2 regions of the Hydrogenophaga sp. T2 genome follow, and region 1 is predicted to be linked to the other one. Evidence: riboswitches for the same ligand, from Rfam matches in the RefSeq annotation. Region 1 holds a riboswitch; the other holds the start of a gene.

Region 1 (7,097 bases):
GCCGCACCGTGCGCGTCGGCGCGCACCATGAGCGCAATGCCCGCGGCCGTGAGCACCAGGCCCGGCAACAGGCTGCGCCAGCGCAGGCCCTGCGGCTTGCCCAGCAGCATGATCCACACCGGGATGGTGCCGATGATCAGCACCGGCAGCGCCGCGCCCGCGGCCTGGATCGCGATCACCAGCAGCAGGTAGTAGCCGGTGTAGCCCAGCACGCTCAGGCCCAGCGCGGCGCGCGCCTGGGGCGCCGTGGGCCAGCGCGCCTCACCGCGCAGCGCGCCCCAGAGCAGCAGCAGGAGCGAGAGCAGCCCGCAGGCCAGGAAGCGGCCCACGGTGACGTCGACCGAACCGAACTCGGGCACGATCACGGGCGCGATGAAGGCCGAACCCCAGAAGGCGCCCGCGCCCAGGCCCGCGGCCAGACCCGTCACCATGCCGGGCGGCAGGCCGCCCGGCCGCTGCACCACCAGCGCGGTCATTCAGACCCCGAAGCCGTCGTCGGCCGCGATCACCGCACCGTTCACGAAATGGCTTTCGTTCGCGCACAGCATCACCAGCAGCGCGTCGAGGTCGGCCGGCTGGCCCACGCGCTTGCGCGGCAGCATGTCCACCAGCTTGCGGCCCTGCTCGGTCTGCCAGTGCGCGTGGTTGATCTCGGTATCGATGTAGCCCGGGCAGATGGCGTTCACGTTGATGCCGAAGCGGCCCCACTCCACCGCCATGGCCTTGGTCATGTGGACCACGGCGGCCTTGCTCATGCAGTACACGCCGATCTGCGGCAGCACCTTGAGCCCGGCCATGGACGCGACGTTCACGATGCGCCCGCCCACGAAGCTGCCCGGGGCCGCGCCCTTGGCGCGCGCGATCATGCGCTTGCCCACCTCTTGCGCCACGAAGAAGGCGCCCTTGGTGTTGGTGTCGAAGACGAAGTCGTAATCGGCCTCGGCCACGTCCTGCAGGCGCTGCGTGGTGCTCACGCCCGAGTTGTTGATGAGGATGTCGATCGGGCCGACCTCGGTCTCGGCGTGCGCCACCGCGGCTCGGATCGAGGCCAGGTCGGTCACGTCGAGCGCCACCACGTGCGCCGCGCCGCCCTCGGCCTCGATGTGCGCGCGCAGGTTCATGAGGCGGTCGGTGCGGCGGCTGGCCAGCACCACGGCCGCGCCGGCGCGCGCCAGCGTCTTGGCGAACTGGGCGCCCAGGCCGCTGGACGCGCCGGTGATCAGGGCCACGCGGCCGGACAGGTCGAGGGTGTACGCCATGGGGAGGTCTCTCTGGAATGCGAACGACCGTTCGATTTATTGCATCGCCGCATAAAATGCGCGCTCCCCGGACACACGAACGCCGCCGCAAAGGCGGGCATCCGGGGGGTGTGCCAACCATTATGAGCGAGACCCCATGACGCAAGACGAGATCCTGGCCCAGTACGGCCCCCGCGAAGCCATGGAATACGACGTGGTGATCGTCGGCGGCGGCCCGGCCGGCCTGTCCACCGCGATCCGGCTGAAACAACTGGCTGCCGAGAAGGGCGCCGAGGTCAACGTCTGCGTGCTCGAGAAGGGCTCCGAGCCCGGCGCGCACATCCTCTCGGGCGCCGTGATGGATCCCCGGGCCCTCACCGAGCTGCTGCCCAACTGGAAGGCCGATGGCGCGCCGCTGAACCAGCCCGTGAGCGACGACCAGCTGCTCTGGCTCACCGAGACGGGCGCCTTCGACACCCCGAAATTCCTGATCCCGAACAACTTCCACAACGACGGCAACTACGTGATCAGCCTGGGCAACGTGGTGCGCTGGCTGGGCCAGCAGGCCGAGGCCCTGGGCGTGGAGATCTTCCCCGGCTTCGCGGCCGCCGAAGTGCTCTACAACGAAGACGGCTCGGTCAAGGGCGTGGCCACCGGCAACCTGGGCGTGGGCAAGGACGGCCAGCCCAACGAGAACTTCCAGCTCGGCATGGAGCTGCACGCGAAGTACACCGTGTTCGCCGAGGGCGCGCGCGGCCACCTGGGCAAGCAGCTGATCGCCAAGTTCCACCTCGACGAAGGCAAGGACCCGCAGGCCTATGCCATCGGCGTGAAGGAGCTCTGGGAGATCGACCCGGCCAAGCACAAGCCCGGCCTGGTGGTGCACACCGCGGGCTGGCCCATGAAGAACGACACCTACGGCGGTGGCTTCCTCTACCACCTCGAGGACAACAAGGTCACGCTGGGCCTGGTGACCGGCCTGAACTACAGCAACCCCTGGCTGAGCCCGTTCGAGGAAATGCAGCGCTGGAAGACGCACCCGCGCATCCGCCAGTTCCTCGAAGGCGGCAAGCGCCTGAGCTACGGCGCGCGCGCCATCACCACGGGCGGCCTCATGAGCCTGCCCAAGTCGGTGTTCCCGGGTGGCGCGCTGGTGGGCTGCGACGCGGGCTACCTCAACGGCGCACGCATCAAGGGCAGCCACGCGGCGATCAAGAGCGGCATGCTCTGCGCCGAAGCCGCCTTCGAGGCCGTGCAGGCCGGCCGCCAGCACGACGAACTGGCCGCCTACCCCGCGGCCTTCGACCGGAGCTGGCTGCGCGAAGAGCTCGAGAGCTCGCGCAACTTCAAGAGCTGGTTCAAGTACGGCAACCTCATCGGCGGCCTCATGGTGGGCATCGAGCACTGGCTGCTGCCGCGCCTGGGCTTCAAGAGCCCGCCGTGGTCGCTGCACCGCGAGAAGGCCGACCACCTGTACCTCAAACCCGCGGCCGAGTGCGAAAAGATCGCCTACCCCAAGCCCGACGGCAAGCTCACCTTCGACCGCCTGAGCAGCGTGTTCGTGAGCAACACCAACCACGAAGAACAGCAGCCCGCCCACCTCACGCTCAAGGACGCGGGCGTGCCGGTGAAGATCAACCTCGCCAAGTACGCGGGCCCCGAGAGCCGCTACTGCCCCGCGGGCGTGTACGAGTACGTCAAGACCGAGGACGGCGCCGACCGGCTGCAGATCAACGCGCAGAACTGCGTGCACTGCAAGACCTGCGACATCAAGGACCCGACGCAGAACATCGTGTGGGTCACGCCCGAGGGCGGGGGCGGGCCGAACTACGCGGGGATGTGACGCGCCGCGGCGCGGGATGTGCGTTCGTTCACATCCCTCCGCGAAAGCCGCCTGCGGGCGGCTTTTTTGCGCCCGCATGACACGCGAACGTCATGCGGCCTGCGCAGAGTGCTGCGTCATCCGTAGCACTCCCTGCCACACCCATGCTCAACAAGACCGACAAGGGCCGGGCCGAGCTGCAACCCGGCCAGCGCACCCTGGGCCAGCGCGAGCGCGCGATCCTGCTCGTGGCCGACGGCCGCAAATCCACCGCCTCGCTGCATGCCCTCTTCCACGGCGACGGCAAGGCCATCGTCGAATCGCTGATCGCGGGCGGCTACCTGCTGGACGACCGCCCGCCGCCCGCCCCGGCCCCGTCACCGGGCCTCGCGGTGCAGGGCTCGGTCGACGATTTCAGCGGCCCGCGCTCGCTGGCCAGCGCGCGCATGTTCCTGTTCGATCTCTCGGACCGCATGTTCGCGCCGCGCGACCGGCAGATGGCCGAGCGCCTGCGCGACGCACTCCGTGAAGCGCGCGACGCCCCGAGCATGGTCGCCGTGGGCCGCGAGATGCTGGCCGAGATCGAGCGCGTCGCAGGCCGCGAGCGGGCGCTGGCGGTCAGCGCGCGGCTGGCCAAACTGCTGCCGGAATCGGCCCCGCTCGGGGTCTGAGCAACGCCACCCGCGTCGACTGCACTAGAATCCGCGGCGTTGCTCAGGAGAGAGCTCCCGCGTGGAGCCGCCGAAGGCGCAGGAGGCCGCAACGGCCCCGAACGCTCAGGCAAAAGGACTGGCAAACGCCCGCCGCAAGGCAGGCGATCCCCCCTGGAGAGAGGCCCCACACGATGCGGCCCACCGAAGGAGCAAGCGCGGCATCGCCCGCGTGAATCTCTCAGGTAAAGCGGACAGCGGGGCAGCACACGGCACGCCGTGTTTCGCCCCGCGAGGGGCCTGCCCTGCCAGCGAGTCCGCCTTGTCCTCCACCGAACTTCTCCAGACCCCGCTGCACGCACTGCACCTCGAACTCGGTGCGCGCATGGTGCCCTTCGCGGGCTACAGCATGCCGGTGCAGTACCCCGCGGGCCTCATGGCAGAGCACCAGCACACGCGCAACGCCGCCGGCCTGTTCGACGTGTCGCACATGGGCCAGCTGCGCCTGTCGGGCCCCGAGGCCGCGGCCGCCTTCGAAAGCCTGATGCCGGTCGACGTGATCGGCCTGGCGCCGGGCAAGCAGCGCTACGGCCTGCTGCTCACCGACGAGGGCACCATCGTCGACGACCTGATGTTCGTGAACCGCGAGGACCACCTGTTCGTGATCGTCAACGGCGCCTGCAAGCACGGCGACCTCGCGCACATGCAGCAGCGCATCGGCCAGCGCTGCACCATCGAACCCCAATTCGACCGCGGCCTGCTCGCGCTGCAGGGCCCGCAGGCCGTGACCGCGCTGCAGCGCCTGCTGCCCGGCGTGGAAAAGCTGGTGTTCATGACCGGCGCGGCCTTCGAATGGCAGGGCCGGCCGCTGTTCGTCACGCGCAGCGGCTACACCGGCGAAGACGGCTTCGAGCTCTCGCTGGCCGCGGCCGACACCGAGGCCTTCGCGCGCGCGCTGCTCGCGCAGCCCGAGGTGCAGCCCATCGGCCTGGGCGCGCGCAACTCGCTGCGCCTCGAAGCCGGCCTGTGCCTCTATGGCAACGACATCGACACCACCACCACGCCCGTGGAAGCCGGCCTGAATTGGGCCATGCAGAAGGTGCGCCGCAGCGGCGGCGCGCGCGCGGGCGGCTTCCCGGGCGCTGCGCGCGTGCTCGCCCAGCTCGACGGCACCGCCCCGCCCGAGCGCGTGCGCGTGGGCCTGATCGCGCAGGAGCGCGTGCCGGTGCGCGAGCACACCGAACTGCAGAGCGAAGCGGGCGAGCGACTGGGCGAAGTCACCAGCGGCCTGCTCGGCCCTACCATCAACCAGCCCATCGCCATGGGCTACCTGCCGCCGGCGTTCGCCGCCCCCGGCACCCGCGTGAACGCGCTGGTGCGCGGCAAGGCCGTGCCCATGGTGGTGGCGCCCATGCCCTTCGTGCCCAACCGCTACCACCGCGGCTGATCCTTCCCCTCATCCCCCAGGAGCTTTCCTCATGACCACCAAGTACACCGAAGACCATGAATGGATCACCGTGGACGGCAACGTCGCCACGGTCGGCATCACCCACCACGCGCAGGACGCGCTCGGCGACGTGGTCTTCGTCGAACTGCCCGAGGTGGGCAAGGCCTTTGCCCAGAAAGACGTGGCCGGCGTGGTCGAGTCGGTGAAGGCCGCGGCCGACGTCTACATGCCCGTGAGCGGTACCGTCACCGAGGTCAACGAAGCCCTGCGCGCCGACCCGGCGCTCGCCAACAGCGACCCGCTGGGCGCCGGCTGGTTCTTCAAGGTGCAGCTCAGCGACGCCTCGCAGGTGGACGCGCTGCTCGACAAGACCGCCTACGACGCCTTCGCCGCGAACAACTGACCACCGCCCCTGCCTGAAAGCCCGAGCCATGCTCATGCCCGCCGTCAAACCCCTGGGTGAACTCGAGAACGCCAGCGAGTTCGTCGCCCGCCACATCGGCCTCACCGAGGCCGACGAGGCCCACATGCTGTCGGTGATCGGCGAGGCCTCGCGCCGCGCGCTGATCGACAGCATCGTGCCGCGCAGCATCGCGCGCAGCCAGGGCATGAAGCTGCCCGCGCCCGTGACCGAGGCCGCGGCGCTGGCGGAGCTCAAGGCCATTGCGCAGCAGAACAAGCTGCTCAAGAGCTTCATCGGCCAGGGCTACCACGGCACCCACACGCCGGGCGTGATCCTGCGCAACATCCTCGAGAACCCGGCCTGGTACACCGCCTACACGCCCTACCAGGCCGAGATCTCGCAGGGCCGCATGGAAGCGCTGGTGAACTTCCAGACCATGGTCACCGACCTCACGGGCATGGCCATCGCCAACGCGTCCATGCTCGACGAGGCCACCGCCGCGGCCGAGGCCATGACCCTGGCCAAGCGCTCGGTGAAGGCGCGCGGCAACGCCATCGTGGTCTCGGGCGACACGCACCCGCAGACCATCGAGGTGATCCAGACCCGCGCCGCACCGCTGGGCCTGGAGGTGCGCGTGGCCATGTCGGGCGAGGAATGGGACCGCCTGCTTGCCGCCGACGACTACTTCGCGGCCCTCGCGCAGTACCCCGCCTCCAGCGGCTGGCTGCACGACTGGACGCAGGACGCGGCCACCGTGCACGGCAAACACGCGGCCTTCATCATGGCCGCCGACCTGCTCGCGCTCACGCTGCTCAAGACGCCGGCCGAGATGGGCGCCGACATCGTGGTCGGCACCACGCAGCGCTTCGGCATGCCCATGGGCAATGGCGGCCCGCACGCGGCCTTCATGGCCTGCCGCGACGAGTACAAGCGCAGCCTGCCCGGCCGCCTGGTGGGCGTGAGCGTGGACGCGCACGGCAACCCCGCCTACCGCCTGGCGCTGCAGACGCGCGAGCAGCACATCCGCCGCGAGAAGGCCACGAGCAACATCTGCACCGCGCAGGTGCTGCCCGCCGTGATCGCGAGCATGTACGCCGTGTACCACGGCCCTCAGGGCTTGAAGCGCATCGCGCAGCGCGTGGCCGCCTACACCGCGGTGCTGGCGCGCGGACTGGCGCAGCTCGGCCACGCCAACACCCACCATGGCGAGCAGGGTGTGTTCGACACCGTGTGCCTGCACGTGGGCGCGGCCGAGGCCGAGGCGCTCATGGCGCGCGCGGTGGCGCACGGTGTGAACCTGCGCCGCGCCTGGGGCGAGTACGTGATGGCCACGCTCGACGAAACCACCACGCGCGAAGACATCGCGCTGCTGTGGACCATCTTCGCCAAGGACGGCCAGGCCCTGCCCGACTTCGAGGCCTTCGAGAAGGGCGTGGAGCCGCTGATCCCCGCCGAACTGCGCCGCACCAGCGACTTCCTCACGCACCCGGTGTTCAACAGCCACCACAGCGAGACCGGCATGCTGCGCTACATCCGC
Region 2 (7,097 bases), on a different contig from region 1:
AGTTGCGCAGCACGGTGGTGATGCCCAGGTAGGCGCACACGGCCTCGATCAGTTGCCGGTTGAGCGCCGACAGGTGCGTGTGCGGCGCGCCGAGGTAGATCGGCTCGAGCCAGGCCGCGATGGCCTCGAAGTGCGGCGCGCGCCGGTAGTTGAGCGTGAGCGCGCGCCAGTGGTCGGCGGCCCATTCGGTGCCGTCGATCTCGGTCTCGCGGATGGCCTGGTGGTAGCGCCCGCTCGCCCGCACCGGCACCGTGAGCCACTGCGGGCCCTGCGGTGTCTTGATGCGGTTGCGGTTGCGCCAGTCGCGCCGCGTGTACTGCATGTCGTCGTACAGCACGAACTCGTCGACCGAGGCGATGAGGTCGAAGTAGCCCTTCCAGGGGATGTAGTTGGACTGGACGATGGCGACCTTTTTCACCGGCGCATTGTTGCAGGTCTGCGTGGCCTCAGCCCGCGCGCCGCGCCGGCTCGAGCGGGTGCGCCAGCGGCCGCCCGCCCGCGCGCGCGCTGCCGCTCACGAGCTCGCCCAGCAGGTCGGCCGTGGCCGCGCTGAGCGTCCAGCCCAGGTGGCCGTGGCCGGTGTTGTAGAACACGTTGGCGCGGCGGCCGCGGCCCACGCGCGGCATCATGTCCGGCATCATGGGCCGCAGGCCGGCCCAGGGCACCACCTGGCGCGTGCTCACGCCGGGGAAGCATTGCTGCACCCAGTCCACCAGCGGGCGGATGCGGTCGGCGCGGATGTCGCGGTTGAAGCCGTTGAACTCGGCCGTGCCCGCCACGCGGAAGCGGTCGGGGCCGAGGCGGCTGGTCACGAGTTTGGTCTCGTCGTCGAGCAGGCTCACCGTGGGCGCGGCGGCGCGGCTGGCCTCGTCGGTGAGGTTCACCGTGATCGAATAGCCCTTGACCGGGTACACGTTGATGCGATCGCCGAGCTGCGCCGCGAGCGCGCGGCTGTTCACGCCCGCGCAGACCACGAGCGCGTCGAAGGCGTGTTCCTCGTGGCCGTGTTCGCCGGCCAGCGTCACCGTGGCGCGGCGGTCGTCGCTGCGCAGCGAACGCACCTCGCGGCCGTACACGGTGCGCACGCCCAGGCGCTCGCAGGCCGCGGCCAGGCCTTGCGTGAAGCGGTGGATGTCGCCGGTGGAATCGCTTTCGGTGTAGTAGCCGCCGTGGTAGGTGCCGGCCAGCGTGGGCTCGATGGCGCGCATCTCCTCGGGCGTCACGGCGCGGCGCTGCAGGCCGCCTGCGGCGAGCAGGCGCGACACGCGGCCTGCGTGTTCGAAGCCCTGGCGGTCGCGGTAGATGTGCAGGATGCCTTCGCGGCGGTGGTCGAAGTCGATGCCCTCGCGCTCGGCCCAGTCGAACAGGTGCGCGCGCGCGGCGATCGCCAGCCGCGTGGTCTCGATGGTGTTGGCCTCGTAGCGCGGGATGCTGGCGATGAATTCCGCGAACCAAGACAGCTTGTGCCAGCCCGGCCGCGGGTTCACGAGCAGCGGTGCGTCCTGGCGCAGCATCCACTTGAGGCCCTTGAGCAGGGTGGAGGGATGGGTCCAGGTCTCGGCGTTCGAGGCCGAGAGCTGGCCGCCGTTGGCGAACGAGGTCTCCATCGCGGCGTAGCGGTGCCGCTCGAAGAGCGTGACGGCGAAGCCGCGGCGGGCCAGGGCGTAGGCGGTGGTGATGCCGGTGATGCCACCACCGATGACGGCAAAGGATTTCATGGATGCGCTCCAGGCGTCGGACGAGGATGTGGGCAGACCGCGCAACCGCGCGGTCTGCGCCCCCTCTGTCCGGTACCTGAGAGATTCACCCTGCGCGCGGGCCGCGGCGGGGCTTGCTCCTTCGGTGTGCCGGCTGACGAAGCGCGGCAACTCTTCAGAGTGTTGAGCGCACGGGCCGGTCCTGGGGCCTGAGAGTTTCCGGGGCGGTTGCTCCTTCGGCGCCGCGCCGGGGGGCGCGGGCTCTCCCGGTCCGTGCGGGGAAATGCGGTGCGCGTGAGATCAGCCAGACGCCTTCAGGTAATCGGCCACCAACCGTGTCCACAGTTGCGCGCCGGGTTCGATGATCGCGTCGTTGAAGTCGTAGCCCGGGTTGTGCACCGAGCAGGCGCCCGGCGTGCCGGGGCCGCCGTTGCCCACGAACACGTAGCAGCCGGGCACGGCTTCGAGCATGAAGGCGAAGTCTTCGCTCGCGGTGAGCGGCGCGGCCTCGGTGTTCACGCGCGCTGCGCCGAACAGCTCGCGCGCCAACCCGGCGGCGAGCCGGGTTTCGGCGGGCGTGTTCACGAGCACGGGATAGCCCTCGCGCCAGTCGATCAGGGCCTTCACCTTGAAGCTCGCGGCCTGCAGCTGCACCAGTTCGGTGATGCGCTCGCGCAGCAGCGCGCGCACTTCGCGGTCGAGCGCGCGCACGCTGAGCTCGAGCGTGGCCTCCTCGGGAATCACGTTGTTGGCCTGGCCCGCGTGCAGCGCGCCCACCGTGACCACCGCACTGTGCAGCGGGTCCACGTTGCGCGAGACCACGGTCTGCAGCGCGGTGACGACGGCCGCCGCGGCCACCACGGTGTCGGCGGTGGTCTGCGGCATCGCGCCGTGACCGCCCACGCCCTGCAGCCGGATGGTGACGTTGTCGCTCGAAGCCATGCTGGCCCCGGTGCGGAAGTGGAAGTGGCCGGCCTCGATGCCGGGGATGTTGTGCAGCGCGTACACCGCGTCGCAGGGAAAGCGCTCGAACAGGCCGTCGCGCATCATGGCCTGCGCGCCCGCCGCACCTTCTTCGGCGGGCTGGAAGATCAGGTGCAGCGTGCCGTCGAAGTCCAGGTCTTCGGCGATGAAGCGCGCCGCCGCGAGCAGCGTCGCGGTGTGGCCGTCGTGGCCGCAGGCGTGCATCAGGCCCGCGCGCCGGCTGCCCCATTCGCGGCCCGGGGCTTCGGCGATGGGCAGCGCGTCCATGTCGGCGCGAATGCCCAGGCGGCGTGTGCCCTGGCCGCGCCGCAGCACGCCCACCACACCGGTGCCGCCGATGCCGGTGTGCACGGTGTAGCCCCAGGCGCGCAGCTTGTCGGCCACCAGGGCCGCGGTGCGGTGCTCCTGGAACGCGAGCTCGGGGTGGGCGTGGATGTCGCGGCGCAGGCGGATGAACTCGCCGATGCGCGCCGACATCGCCTGCGCGAGGTAGGGCGCGCCGGCCTCTGCGACGGCCGCCATCACTGCGCCTGCAGGTGGATGGACTTGGCGATGGCGCGGTACTTCTCCGTGTTGTCCGCGTACACCCGGGCCACGGCCGCGAGCGGCTGCGGGCGCGGAACCACCATGGCCTGGGCTTCGAGCGCGGCGCGGATCTCGGGGTCGTTGGCGACCTCGCTGAGCGCCTTGTGCAGCGCCTGCACGACGGGCTCGGGCGTGTCCTTGCGCACGAAGTAGCCCGACCAGGTGTCGAACACGAAGCCCTTGAGCCCGGGCGAGGCGCTCAGCGGCGCGGCGTTCCTGAACGCGTCCTGGGGTTCGGCCGAGAGCACGCCCACCACCTTGAGCTTGCCCTCGCTGACCATGCCGATCTGCCCCTTGCCGTAGGGCGTGATGAAGAAGTCGACCTGGCTGCCCATGATGTCCTGGAACGCGGGCGCGCTGCCCTTGTAGGGCACGTGGGTCATGGCGATGCCGGTGAGCTTGGCCAGGTGCTCGCCGAGCAGGTGGTACATGGAGCCCGGGCCCACGCTGGCGAAGGTCAGGGGCCGGCCCTCGGCCGCGCTCTTGCGGGCGAAGGCCAGCAACTCGTCGCCGTTGTTCGCGGGCAGGTCCTTGCGCGCGAACACCGCCATCGGGTTCACAGTGATCATCTGCACCAGGCGGAAGTCTTCGCTCTTGTACTTGAGCGCCGAGGCCGAGAGCGGCGCGAGCACCAGTTCGTTGGGCGAGCCCTGGAAGATCACATGGCCGTCGGCCGGGCTGTTGAGCAGCTTCTGCGCCGCGATGCCGCCGCTGGCGCCGCCCAGGTTCTCCACCACCACGGGCTGGCCCAGGTGCCTGGCCAGCGTGCCGCTCAGGGTGCGCGCGATCACGTCGGACACACCACCGGCCGGGTAGGGCACGAGCAGCGTCACGGGGCGCGAGGGGAAGGTCTGGGCGAGGGCGGCGCCGGTCAGCGCGAGGCCGGCCAGAACGGCCGCGGTGCGGCGGAGGAAGGTGCGTTTGCAGGCGGTCATGGCGGTGGGGGGTGTGGGCGGGTTGCCTGTCCGATGAGCAGGTGAGCGGCATGCTAGGCAGCGCCCTACCATGTGTCCAATGCATTATTTTCTTGATAATGATTCAAGAAGCGCATTCGCTTGACCGGGGCCCCGCATGAACATCCGCCACCTCGAACACTTCCTGGCCGTGGCCGAAACCGGCTCGTTCAGCCGCGCGGCCGAGCGGCTGCACCTCACGCAATCGGCACTGAGCCGCAGCATCCAGTCGCTCGAGGACGAGGTGAGCGGGCGGCTGCTGGACCGTGTGGGCAAGCGCAACGAGCTCACGCCGCTGGGCCGTCAGGTGGTGGAGCGCGCGCGGCGCATCGTGCTCGAGGCCTCGGAGCTGCGCCGCGGCGCCGAGCTGATGCGACAGGCCAATGCGGGCGCGGTTCGCGTGGGCCTGGGCTCGGGGCCGGGCGCCCTGCTGATGACGCCGCTGATGTGCCACATGGCGCAGCACCACCCGCAGGTGCGCGTGCGCGTCGTGCGCGCGCCCACCGAGCTGCAGCTCGTGAAGCTGCGCACGCGCGAGCTCGACGCGCTGATCGTGGACATGCGCGCGGTGCCGCCCGAGCCCGATCTCAACATCGAGCCCGTGGCCGAGATGCAGGGCGGCTGGATCGTGCGCGCGGGGCACCCGCTGCTCGCGCAGCGCACGGTCACGCTCGACGACGTGCTGCGTTACCCGATCGCGTCCACGCCGCTGTCGCACGAGGTGGCGCGCCAGCTCGCGGCGCAGTACGGCGGGCGCGCCCTGCCGGCCCGCATCGTCACGCTCGAATGCGACGACGTGGAAAGCATGATCGACGTGGTCGAGCGCACCGACACCGTGTTGCTGGGTGTGCTGGCCACGGCGCGCGAGCGCATGGCCGCGGGCGCGCTCGCGGTGCTGCCGGTGCGCCCGGCGCTGCGCGCCACGGCGCGCTTCGCCTATGTGACGCTGGCCGGCCGCAGCGAAGCGCCGGTGATGGCCATCCTGCGCGAGTTCGTGGCGCAGCGCATGGTGGACTGAGCCCGCCTCACTGCACGATGCCGCGGTCCTTCAAGGCCCGTATCTGCGCGTCGCTCAGGCCGATCTCGCGCAGCACCGCGTCGCTGTCCTGGCCCAGCGCGGGCGCGTTGCGGCGGTGCCCGCCGGGCGTGGCCGAGAGCTTGGGCACGATGCCCGGCACCGTGAGGGCGCTGCCGTCGTCCAGGCGGATCTGCTGCAGCATGCCGCGCGCCTGGTAGTGCGGATCGGCCGCGATGTCGGCGATGGTGTAGATGCGGCCCGCAGGCACCGCGGCGCCATCGAGCGCGGCGAGCACCTCGTCGACGCTGCGCTCGGCGGCCCAGTCGCCGATGGCCGCGTCGAGTTCGTCCACGCGCTTGACGCGGCCCGCGTTGTCGGCCAGCGCGGGGTCGGCCGCGAGGTCGTCGCGGCCGATCACCTTCATGAGGCGGCGGAAGATGCTGTCGCCATTGCCCGCGATGATCGCGTAGCCGCCGTCGCGGCAGCGGTAGGCGTTGGTGGGCGCGATGCCCGGCAGCGCACTGCCCGCGGGCCCGCGCACCGCACCGAAGGCGCTGTACTCGGGCAGCAGGCTCTCCATGCAGTTGAACACCGCTTCGTAGAGCGCCACGTCGATCACCTGGCCGCGCCCGCTCGCGTGGCGGTGCTGCAGCGCGAGCAGGATGCCGATCACGCCGTGCAGCGCGGCCAGCGTGTCGCCGATGCTCACGCCCACGCGCACCGGCGTGCGCCCGGGCTCGCCCGTGAGGTGGCGCAGCCCGCCCATGGCCTCGGCCACCACGCCGAAGCCCGGGCGTTCGCGGTAGGGGCCGCTCTGGCCGTAGCCGCTGATGCGCAGCACGATCAGCCGCGGGTTGAGCGCCAGCAGCTCATCGGGTCCGAGGCCCCAGCCTTCCATGGCGCCGGGGCGGAAGTTCTCGATCAGCACGTCGGCCTCCTGCGCGAGCCGGCGCACCACGTCCTGCGCCTCGGGCTGGCGCAGGTCGAGCGCGAGCGAGCGCTTGTTGCGCGACTGCACCTGCCACCAGACCGAGGTGCCGTCCTTGAGCAGGCGCCACTGGCGCAGCGGGTCGCCCGTGCCGGGCGCCTCCACCTTGATCACCTCGGCGCCGAAATCGGCCAGGGTCTTGGCGGCGAAGGGGCCGGCGATGAGCTGGCCGAGTTCGATCACCTTGAGGCCCGCGAGCGCGGCGGGCGGCAGGGGCGGCTGGGGGGCGGAAGCGGTCGTGTCGGACATGGCCGTAGTGTCCCCCAGCCGGCGCCCGATCAGCGCTTGAGCACCAGCGGCTCGCCCACGCGCTCGCGCGCCACGTCTTCGGGGTGGAAGGGCAGCGTGGGCCACTGCTTGGCCGCGTACAGGCGCAGCTGGTCGGTCTGGTGCGGCGAGGCGGGGTTGGTGCTCTGGCCGTAGGTGAGCAGGGCCTGGGCCACCGGGCCGCGCTCGTCGAAGGTCACGGTCTGCACGTAGCTGGTGCCGTAGTCGATGCGCAGGCCGCGCGGCGAGATGCCCGGGCGCGCGCGGTCGCCGATGTTGTTGAGCGTGCCCTCGATCTCGTCGCCGCCGTGCACCGGGATCGCCGCGTCGCTGAACACCGCGCGCTGCACCGCGCCGAGCTCGGCATCCGGTGCGAAGCCGGCGTCGCGCACCTTCTTCACCGCGCCGGCCAGCGCGTCCCACACCTTGGCCGCGGTCGCCGCGTCGGCCAGGCGCAGGCCGCTGGGCGTGTCCACCGGGCGCGCCTTGTCGTAGGGCACGCGGTACACGCCGGGCAGGGTGCTCGCCGTGCGCCAGAACTCGCGGAACAGGTGGGCGCCGCGCGCGCTGGCGTCGTTGCGGTAGCCGCCGCGGGCAAAGGCCTG

Evidence for each region. A riboswitch is a leader RNA that binds a small molecule or an ion and turns the genes downstream of it on or off. The one in region 1 is predicted to bind glycine.
Region 2: another riboswitch for glycine. It lies ahead of WDZ95_RS04235 (D-amino acid dehydrogenase); the one in region 1 lies ahead of gcvT (glycine cleavage system aminomethyltransferase GcvT).

Annotation. Positions count from the first base shown of each region.
Region 1 is NZ_JBBHZJ010000004.1:492,556-499,652, forward strand. It holds gene WDZ95_RS12595 (EamA family transporter) at 1-476, opposite strand, end outside; gene WDZ95_RS12600 (SDR family oxidoreductase) at 477-1,259, opposite strand; gene WDZ95_RS12605 (FAD-dependent oxidoreductase) at 1,396-3,081, shown strand; gene WDZ95_RS12610 (hypothetical protein) at 3,225-3,731, shown strand; glycine riboswitch at 3,766-3,861, shown strand; glycine riboswitch at 3,875-3,978, shown strand; gene gcvT (glycine cleavage system aminomethyltransferase GcvT) at 4,033-5,157, shown strand; gene gcvH (glycine cleavage system protein GcvH) at 5,189-5,560, shown strand; gene gcvP (aminomethyl-transferring glycine dehydrogenase) at 5,589-7,097, shown strand, end outside.
Region 2 is NZ_JBBHZJ010000002.1:135,256-142,352, reverse strand. It holds gene WDZ95_RS04240 (WbqC family protein) at 1-418, opposite strand, end outside; gene WDZ95_RS04235 (D-amino acid dehydrogenase) at 447-1,718, opposite strand; glycine riboswitch at 1,774-1,886, opposite strand; gene WDZ95_RS04230 (M20 aminoacylase family protein) at 1,998-3,203, opposite strand; gene WDZ95_RS04225 (Bug family tripartite tricarboxylate transporter substrate binding protein) at 3,203-4,201, opposite strand; gene WDZ95_RS04220 (LysR family transcriptional regulator) at 4,338-5,237, shown strand; gene WDZ95_RS04215 (CaiB/BaiF CoA transferase family protein) at 5,245-6,474, opposite strand; gene WDZ95_RS04210 (penicillin acylase family protein) at 6,504-7,097, opposite strand, start outside.